One region of the Stenotrophomonas sp. YJH_SMC_127 genome, then DNA from elsewhere that is predicted to be linked to it. Evidence: predicted binding sites of a transcription regulator. Region 1 holds the regulator's gene; each other region holds the start of a gene.

Region 1 (2,199 bases):
ACGTGTTCTCCGAACTGGAACGCGAGCTGGACATCATGGTGGTCGATACCGCCGCCGGCATCACCGACGGCGTGCTGACCTTCTGCCAGGCCGCGCAGGACACCGTGGTGGTGGTCTGTGACGAACCGGCCTCGATCACCGACGCCTACGCACTGATCAAGGTGCTGTCGCGCGAGCGCGGCGTGGACCGCGTCCAGGTGGTGGCCAACATGGTGCGCGACCCGAACGAGGGCCGCGTGCTGTACGAGAAGCTGACCCGCGTCTGCGAGAAGTTCCTCGCCGATGTCTCGCTGAACTACCTGGGCTGCGTGCCGCAGGATGACTGGCTGCGCCTGTCGGTGCAGCGCCAGCAGCCGGTGGTGAAGGCCTATCCATCCAGCCCGTCGGCGCTGGCGATCACCGAGATCGCACGCCGCACCGCGCGCTGGCAGGCACCGACCGAACCGCGCGGTGGCGTCGAGTTCTTCCTCGAACGCATCCTCAAGCAGCGTGGGGTGGCCGCATGAAAGGCGCAGCCCACCAGTACAGGGAAGTCCAGCGCTCGGCGGCCAACGAGGTCATCGCCCAGCATTCGGACCTGGTGCGACGCATCGCCCACCACCTGGCCGCGCGCCTGCCGGCCAGCGTCGAAGTCGATGATCTGATCCAGGCCGGCATGATGGGCCTGATCGAAGCCTCGCGCAGCTACGACGCCGACCAGGGCGCCTCGTTCGAGACCTATGCCTCGATCCGCATCCGCGGCTCGATGATCGACGAGATCCGCCGTGGCGACTGGGTGCCGCGCTCGGTGCACCGCCGTGCCCGTGATGCCGCCGCCACCATCCGCCGCCTGGAACAGAGCACGGGCCGTGCCGCCAGCGCCACCGAAGTGGCCGCCGCGATGGAGATGCCGCTGCCCGAGTACCTGCGCCTGATGGAAGACGCCGCACGTGGCCAGGTGCTGAGCCTGGAGTCGCGCATCGAAGACCAGGGCGAACTGGATACCGTCGCCCAGGGCGGCCCGACCCCGCAGCAGGTGCTGGAGCGCGGCGAGTTCGGTCGCGAGCTGGGCAAGGCCATCGGCCACCTGCCCGAGCGCGAACAGCTGGTGCTCTCGCTCTACTACGAGCAGGAGCTGAACCTGAAGGAGATCGGCGCGGTGCTCGGCGTGAGCGAGTCGCGGGTCTGCCAGATCCATGGCCAGGCCGTGCTGCGCCTGCGCGGCCGCCTGAAGATTTTCGAGGCCGTCGACGCCGGCCTGGAAGAATGAACATCCCCGAGGCGACTGCCCCCGGCCGCCCGGAATGAACAACAAAGGAACTCTGCTTTGAACAAGAACATGCGCATCCTCATCGTCGACGACTTCTCGACCATGCGTCGAATCGTCAAGAACCTGCTGGGCGATCTGGGCTTCACCAACACCGCCGAAGCCGAGGACGGGCATGCCGCACTGTCGCTGCTGCAGAGCCAGCCCTTCGATTTCGTGGTCACCGACTGGAACATGCCGGTGATGACCGGCATCGAACTGCTCAAGGCGATCCGTGCCGACGCCAAGCTGAAGACCCTGCCAGTGCTGATGGTCACCGCCGAAGCCAAGCGCGAGCAGATCATCGAAGCGGCCCAGAACGGCGTGAACGGCTACATCATCAAGCCCTTCACCGCGCAGACGCTGGAAGAGAAGCTGGGCAAGATCTTCGAACGCCTGGCGGCCAGCGCCTGATGGATACCACGGTCGACAAGAACGCCCTCGCCCTGCGCCTGCAGGAAGCCCTGGATGCCCTGGAGTCCGGTGACGAAGCCGCCTGGCGGCAACGCATCGACGGACTGGTCGCGCTGCGCACGCAGCCGATGATGAGCGGCCTCTCGCGGCTGGCCCGCGAGCTGGGGCAGGCCCTGGGCGAACTGCCGACCGTGCCCAGCGAGGCCGGCGAACTGGACGATGCGTGCGCACGCCTGGACCACGTGGTGGCGATGACCGAACAGGCCACCCACCGCACCCTGGACCTGGCCGAGGAATGCCGCAGTCTGACCGAGCAGCTGCGCGCCGAAGGCCTGCAGCCAGGCCAGGACGCGCAGCTCGAGCGCATCCGCCACAACCTGACCGAGATCGCCCTGACCCAGAGCTACCAGGACCTGACCGGGCAGATCATCCGTCGCGTGGTCGGCATCGTCCGCCGCGTGCATGAAGGCTTCGGCGCGCTCGGCCTGCCGCCGGAACAG
Region 2 (2,199 bases), on a different contig from region 1:
GGCCGAGATCGCCGACAGCGAAGGCAATCGCATTGCGCTGCAGGCGCGCGTGATTCTGTAGGGCCGAGCCCATGCTCGGCTGCTGTTGACCCAGCCGCCAACGCTCATCCGAGCATCGGCCCGGCTCTACACCGTGGCCGCGCGCGAGCGCTGCAGCCAGTCGTTGATCGCCGGGTCCAGCCGTGGGTCGTCCGGCAGCTGCATGCCGAAGCGCTGCTGCAACACCCCGCGCACGTCGCCCACATCGCGCAGCGGACGCTTGTCCGGTGCCTGGCCGGGACGGTACTCGGTGTAGTTGCCACTGCCGATGGTGCGTCGCCAGTCCGGCCCGGTCAGGGATGCGCGCAGCTGGCCGGGGAAACTGGAATCGGGATGGGTGCACACGTACCAGTTGCCCACGACGTTGTCGATCGGTGCCGGCGCGTGCAGGTCGAAGCGATACATTGCCCGCCAGCCATCGCCGGACTCGGCGGACAGCACGAAATCCCCCTCGCCGGGCAGGCGCTGCAACAGGAAGCGCTCGTGGGGCGTGGCCTGCGGCTGCGGATCATGCAGCCGCAGCGGCACGGTCGGGGTCAGGCTGCCGAAACCGGCATCCACCAGCCAGTCATCGCCGTCCACCTGCACGCGCAGCAGCAGGTGGGTGCGTGCGGTCAGTTCGCCGTCCTGGGCGGCCAGCAGCACGCGCGCGCTCAACGGCTGTGCATCGAAGCCCAGCGCCTGCAGCAGTGCCAGCAGGCCGCCGTTGAGTTCGAAGCAGTAGCCGCCACGACGGTCGTCGAGCAGCTTGCGCTGCACGCTGTCCAGGTCGATCGGTACTGCATCGCGCAGCAGGCAGCTGAGGGTTTCGAACGGAAGCAGTGCGTTGTGGCGCTGCTGCAGCAGGGTCAGGCCCGCCAGCGTCAGCGGTGGCGGTGCATCCAGCTTCAGGCGTTGCAGGTAGCGGGGGACATCGAGCGTCGTCATGCGCGCGCCGGGCGGGGGAGGGAGATCTACTGTGCTCTCCCAACCGGGGTTGAGGTCAAGCATTGCGCGGGTGTCATCCCCCCGTCGCCTGTGCCGGGTACAAAGGCCGCGTCCGCCAGCAATCGGTGGGAGTGAACCAGGAGCGCCCTAAAGTTGCGCCATTTCCCGCCGATACAGGTGCGTCCTTCCGCCTGGAGCCTGTCATGTCGGCCGTCGTCCCCCACCTCCGGTCCCTGCGCATGCGGCTTGCCGCACTGCGCTCGGCGTCCCCCGGCCTGCTGCTGTGGCTGCAGCCGCATCGGCTCAGTGTGGCCAGCAAGCTCAAGGCGACCCTGTGGGTCTGTGGGCTGGGCCTGATCGCGATCGCCGCCGTCTACGCCTGGACCGGCCATGCCAGCACGCAGGCGGCGCGCAGCCAGGCCAGCTACCAGCACGGCAGCGATCTGGCCGCGAGCGTGGCCACGCAGGTGGCCGAGGCGCGTCGTCTGCAGACCCAGTATGCACGTAGTTTCGACGATGCCGACCGCGCGCAGCTGCTGGCGACGCAGAAGGCGCTCCAGGCCGATCTTCAGGCGCTGCGCGCGATGCCGATGGATCCCGGCCGGCGCGAGGCGCTGCAGGCACTGACCGAAGCCGCCGGCGCGTTCTCGCAGGGTGTGGCCGCCCTGTTCGAACGCGTCGATGAGATGGGTCGTGGCGATGCCGGCCTCGCCGCGCAATTGCAGCAGGCCGCCGACGCCCTGCAGGCGCAGGTGGATGCGTTGCAGCGGCCTTCGTTGGCGTTGTCCCTGCAGAAGATGCGCCGACAGGAGGCACTGCTGCTGCTCGATGGCGACTCCACCCATGCCGACCGTGCGAGCGAAGAAAAGCTGCCGTTCGATCTCGCACTGGTGGGCCTGCCGACCGATGCGCAGGATGCCCTTCGTAACGGCATGGAGGCCTATCAGGCCGCATTGCTGGGCTATACCGCCGCCCGCGTGGGCCTGGATGTAGAGGCGCAATCGCTGCTGGATACCGCCGCCGGCGTGGCGCCGGCGCTGGCCGCCTTCCAGCAGGCCCAGGTGGCGGCGCTGGCCAAGGCACAGGCGCGCCAGCAGGCCGGCGCACGCACCATGAGCGTGCTGTTCGCGGTGACCCTGCTGCTGGTCGCCGGTGTGTTGATCACCAGCCTGGTGCTGGTGCTGCGTGCGGTGCGCCAGCCGATCCAGGACACCCTGCGTTTCGCCAGCGACA
Region 3 (2,199 bases), on a different contig from region 1:
GCCCGGCAGCGGATCCATGTCCACCGACAGGTCGCCACGGGCGTAATGCTTCATCACTTCGATCAGCCGGTTCTGTACCTGCACGTGTGAGCCGACCAGCGCGTTGGTCTCGTGCACCATGCGCCCGTAGTCACCAGGGAAGGCACTCTCGTCCATGCGATAGCTGAGGCTGCCCGCATCGTGCTGGCGGGCCAACTCGCCCTGCGCCGCCATCACCGACTGCAACTGCGCCTGCATGCGCTGCATCGACCTGAGCAGCTGCGTGACCTCATCGTTGCCGGAGGCGTCAATGCTGTTGTCCAGCCGCCCATTGGCGATGCCGTCGGCCAGCTTCACCGCGCCTTCCAGCGGGCGGGTCAGGCTGCGGGTGATGGCCCACGCGGCCAGCGAGCCCAGTACCAGGCTCAACGCGCCGAACACGATCGACAGCGTGCCGGTCCAGGATTCGGTTGAACGGTATTCCTCGCGGCTGCGCTCGGTCAGTGTCTCCTGATGCCGCAGCAGGGTCGAGATCGCTTCGTTCCACGCGGTTGCCAGCCCCTGCTCGGCAAGCAGTTCCTTGGCCGCGCCGTCGAAATCCCCGGCCTTCATGCGCTCGTGAAGATGCCGGGTGGAGGCGTCGGTGGCCTTGCGTGCCGCGTCGATTTTCGCCACCAGGGTATCGCCGGTCGCGTCGCGCGGAATCCTGATGTACCTGGCCCAGATACCGTCGTAGGTCTGCGACAGCTCCTGCGCCTTCTGATAATCCCTGTCAAAATCCTCGCCGCGCTTGATCACCATCAGGCGGCGGTGCATCAACACCGCGTTGTTGGTATCCAGCATGTCGTTCAACAGCCGCATCTTCACCATGTTGACGTCCACCACTTTCTCGAACTGGGCGGACTTCAGGTGATTTCCGTACAGCGCCAGGCCAACGATGGCCACGATGAACAGCAGCAGCAATCCAAACCCGGCACCCAGCCGGGATCCCACTCGGAGGTTGCGTAAGGCGAGCATCTCAATTCCCTTGATCATGGCCGTACGATCGATGGCGGCGCAGCACAGGGAAACTTTATGGGTCGATATTATTGTATCGATCCAAATCTATGGAACTGTGCAGACAGGTGTGAAGGAAACACTTAATGGAGGTGGTTATTCCTGCCGGGCATATCAATGCACGAGCACATCAATCGCAGTCATCACGCAGCGCTTGCGAGTCGTGACCGCAGAAACCGTCACTTGATGGACGGAGGGGGAGGATGAAGCCCATCGATCCCGGCACCCTCCTGTCCAGAGGAACAACGCGCTGCTTCGCGACTACCGTCAGGGCTGCAATCTGGCATCTGCCATCGCAGGGCCCCGACCCTTGAGTATTTCAACCCTGATGAAGGGGTCCAGACCCCATTGCAATCGACTGCCACTGATCTCCCACTTATTGACCTTCAAGTCAATAAAACTGCAGTCATTGAGATTTTCGTCGCTCTGGAAGTGGGAGACGGGAAGGTCACCCCATGCTGCACTGACCCACGCGCTGCGCTGAGGCAATACGGTCGAGGAGTGCATGGAAACTGCGTACTTTCTACTCATGCCTGTCCACGGAAATTGACTCCCAGGACCGCGCGACGGAAATTTCCTCAAGATACCGCTCAAGGTCTCTGAACGGAGAGACCCCTATAGCAGCGAAGGAGAACCACACGGCATCGCACTCGTCGCAGACAAATATCTGAACGCCGCGCTCCTTTACTTGAGCTTTCAACACCTCACCCTGCTCACAACGGGGACAGATCAAACTACCCCCACCGCACCGGAGATGCAGATACAAACTTACTGACCATCCCAGGAACAATTTCCCAGACCTTTCTTGCCGATGATACAGGAGGAGAATCTATTTCCATCACCCAGCCAGTCATCATTGACAGTGGAAGTTGAACGCGCCCGAGGGGGTCCTGCTGCCGATGGCACCAATCAATGAAGAAGAAGACTTCGGGCGAACTCTCTACCAGCTGATGGCCCTGCTATTGGCGATGGGTCACCTCGTTTTCTTCCCTGCAAACCGGCGCGCGCCACGACGGGAGTGCCGAGCACTTTGACTCAGCAAAGTAGTTTGCCAAACCCCAGCATGGGTCCGCAAAGCATCCGGCGCTCAGCCATGTCCAACGCACAGGGAACAACGCTACAGTCGACATATGACGCTCATCCTGCAGATCGAAGGCTGTGCCA
Region 4 (2,199 bases), on a different contig from region 1:
GGTCAACCAGACCGTGGTGCAGATGGACGAAACCACCCAGCAGAATGCTGCGCTGGTGGAAGAAGCCACTGCTGCGGCGCGCGCGATGGAAGACCAGGCCGTGCAGCTGGGTGAAGCCGTGGCCCGCTTCCGGCTGGCATCGCAGGGCACGATGGCCATCCCGGCACGCCCGCTGGCCGCACCGGTACCGCGACAGCTCGCAGCCGCCGCGCCTGCGGCAAAGCCGGCCCCGGCACGTGCGCTGCGCACGGCAACGGCCCAGCCGGCGCTGGCCGCGGACGGCGACTGGCAGGAATTCTGACAGAACCACGGGGTCAGATCCCTTTCCTGCGGGAAAGGGATCTGACCCCTTACGCGTGGAAAGTGATGCAAATCCCACTTCATAATCCGGTGCAGAGGCCGATATCCCCATCGAGCCTCGCGCCAATGCGTGCTGGCGCCCGCCCCTGACCGTAGATTCCATGTCCGACGGCAACGACACTGCAGTGCATGATGTCCACGCGGCTGATGCCGCGGACGAACGATTCCTGGTCCGCAACCCGCGCCAGCTGCGCCAGCTGCTGCGCTCGCTGATCGACCAGCGATCGCTGATCAATGCCCATATCGACGGCCGCGACCGTTCCTTCCCGACCGCCCTGCTCGACCTCGACGAGGACGAAGACACGCTGCTGCTCGATGGCAGCCCGCAGGAGGCGTCCAACCGCGCCGCCGAACAGGCCGATCACCTGCTGTGCTTCGCCCAGCTCGAACGCGTGCTGGTACGGTTCCGGCTGCACGAACTGCAGCGCGTGGACAACGACGGCCATGTGGCCTTCCGTGCGCCGCTGCCTGACGAACTGGTGCACCTGCAGCGCCGCGAGCTGTACCGGCTGGAGACGCCGGTCACCGACTCGCCCCACCTGCTGCTGCCGCCTGGCGAAGCGCGGGCCGAAGCGCTGTCGATGCGGGTGGTGGACATCAGCGGTGGCGGCCTGGCCGTGGTGGTGCCCAATGACTGCGCGGTGTTTGGTCTGCAGAGGCGCTATCCGGCGCAGCTGTCGCTGCCGGACGGCCCCGACCTGGATATCGAACTGGTGGTCTGCAACCTGCTGCCGCAGCGTCAGCCCAATGGCATCGAGGTCAAGCGCGTGGGGATGCGCTTTGAATGTCTGCCACGCGGCGCCGACAGCGCCATCCAGCGCTACATCTTCCGCATCGACCGCCAGCGCAAGGCCCGCCGCAACGGCGAGCTCTGAGGCCGTCCGACCGGTAGTGCCGGCCGCCGGCCGGCAACCCTGGAACGCGTGCCGGGGTCAGATCCCTTTTCCCTGAAAAGGGATCTGACCCCATCCACGGCACTGCCCGGCACCTAAAGTCCCCCCCGGCGGGGCCGATATCGAGCCTGACACCGGGACTTCCGGCAGAACCAGGACCCCTCGATGAACGACAAGACCAGCTCCGCCGCCAGCGCCGGTGGCGAATTCCTCAGCTTCACCCTTGGTGACGAGCACTATGGCGTGGACATCCTCAAGGTGCAGGAAATCCGCGGCTACGACGCCGTCACCCGCGTGCCGGACGCCCCGGACTACATCAAGGGCGTGATCAACCTGCGCGGCACCATCGTCCCGGTCATCGACCTGCGCCTGAAGCTGCGCCTGGACAACGCCCGCTACGATGCCTTCACCGTGATGATCGTGCTGAACGTGGAAGACCGCGTGGTCGGCATCGTCGTCGACAGCGTCTCCGACGTGATCCCCCTGTCGGCCGAGCAGATCCGCCCGACCCCGGAATTCGGCGCGGCCGTCGACACCCGTTTCATCTCCGGCATCGGTACCCACGACGATCGCATGCTGATCCTGCTGGACATCGAGACCCTGCTCGACAGCGCCGACATGGGCCAGGCCAACCTCGCCGAAGACGTCGCTGCCTGAGCAAACGGAACTGCTTCACGTTCCAGTCACAAAACCCTTCAGTTCCCTTCGGCGGTGCCGATAGGGGGACAGAAGCCGGTCGCGCAGGAGCGCACAGGACCGGCCCGATCGTTACCATCCCCGGAGATACCCTCGATGAAGTCCCTGTTTGCGTTCGTCTCGGCCGCTGTCCTGGCCACCACCGCCGCCTCCGCTTTCGCCCAGTCGGCCGACATGATCCCGCCGGAAATGGCGCCGCGTTCGGTCGGCAAGGACGGCATGGTCTGTGGCAAGGTCGAAAAGGCCCGTT

What was found. Region 1 encodes FliA, which starts transcription of late flagellar genes. Its sites were predicted from a motif close to TAAAGTTTNNCNNNCNNNGGCCGATAA; they were not measured.
Region 2: AC5QAB_RS20225 (methyl-accepting chemotaxis protein) is a predicted target of FliA. The motif match lies at 1,115-1,141, and genes of this name have one in related genera.
Region 3: AC5QAB_RS09715 (methyl-accepting chemotaxis protein) is a predicted target of FliA. The motif match lies at 1,028-1,054, and genes of this name have one in related genera.
Region 4: AC5QAB_RS21015 (chemotaxis protein CheW) is a predicted target of FliA. The motif match lies at 1,350-1,376, and genes of this name have one in related genera.

The regions. Positions count from the first base shown of each region.
Region 1 covers NZ_JCAFVO010000016.1:27,927-30,125, forward strand. Annotated here, with positions in the region: gene AC5QAB_RS20695 (MinD/ParA family ATP-binding protein) at 1-506, shown strand, start outside; gene AC5QAB_RS20700 (RNA polymerase sigma factor FliA) at 503-1,249, shown strand; gene cheY (chemotaxis response regulator CheY) at 1,307-1,699, shown strand; gene AC5QAB_RS20710 (protein phosphatase CheZ) at 1,699-2,199, shown strand, end outside.
Region 2 covers NZ_JCAFVO010000014.1:28,684-30,882, forward strand. Annotated here, with positions in the region: gene AC5QAB_RS20215 (VOC family protein) at 1-61, shown strand, start outside; gene AC5QAB_RS20220 (arylamine N-acetyltransferase) at 127-966, opposite strand; gene AC5QAB_RS20225 (methyl-accepting chemotaxis protein) at 1,170-2,199, shown strand, end outside.
Region 3 covers NZ_JCAFVO010000003.1:299,086-301,284, forward strand. Annotated here, with positions in the region: gene AC5QAB_RS09715 (methyl-accepting chemotaxis protein) at 1-996, opposite strand, end outside; gene AC5QAB_RS09720 (barstar family protein) at 2,166-2,199, shown strand, end outside.
Region 4 covers NZ_JCAFVO010000022.1:2,027-4,225, reverse strand. Annotated here, with positions in the region: partial or broken gene AC5QAB_RS21025 (methyl-accepting chemotaxis protein) at 1-301, shown strand, start outside; gene AC5QAB_RS21020 (flagellar brake protein) at 462-1,235, shown strand; gene AC5QAB_RS21015 (chemotaxis protein CheW) at 1,419-1,910, shown strand; gene AC5QAB_RS21010 (hypothetical protein) at 2,046-2,199, shown strand, end outside.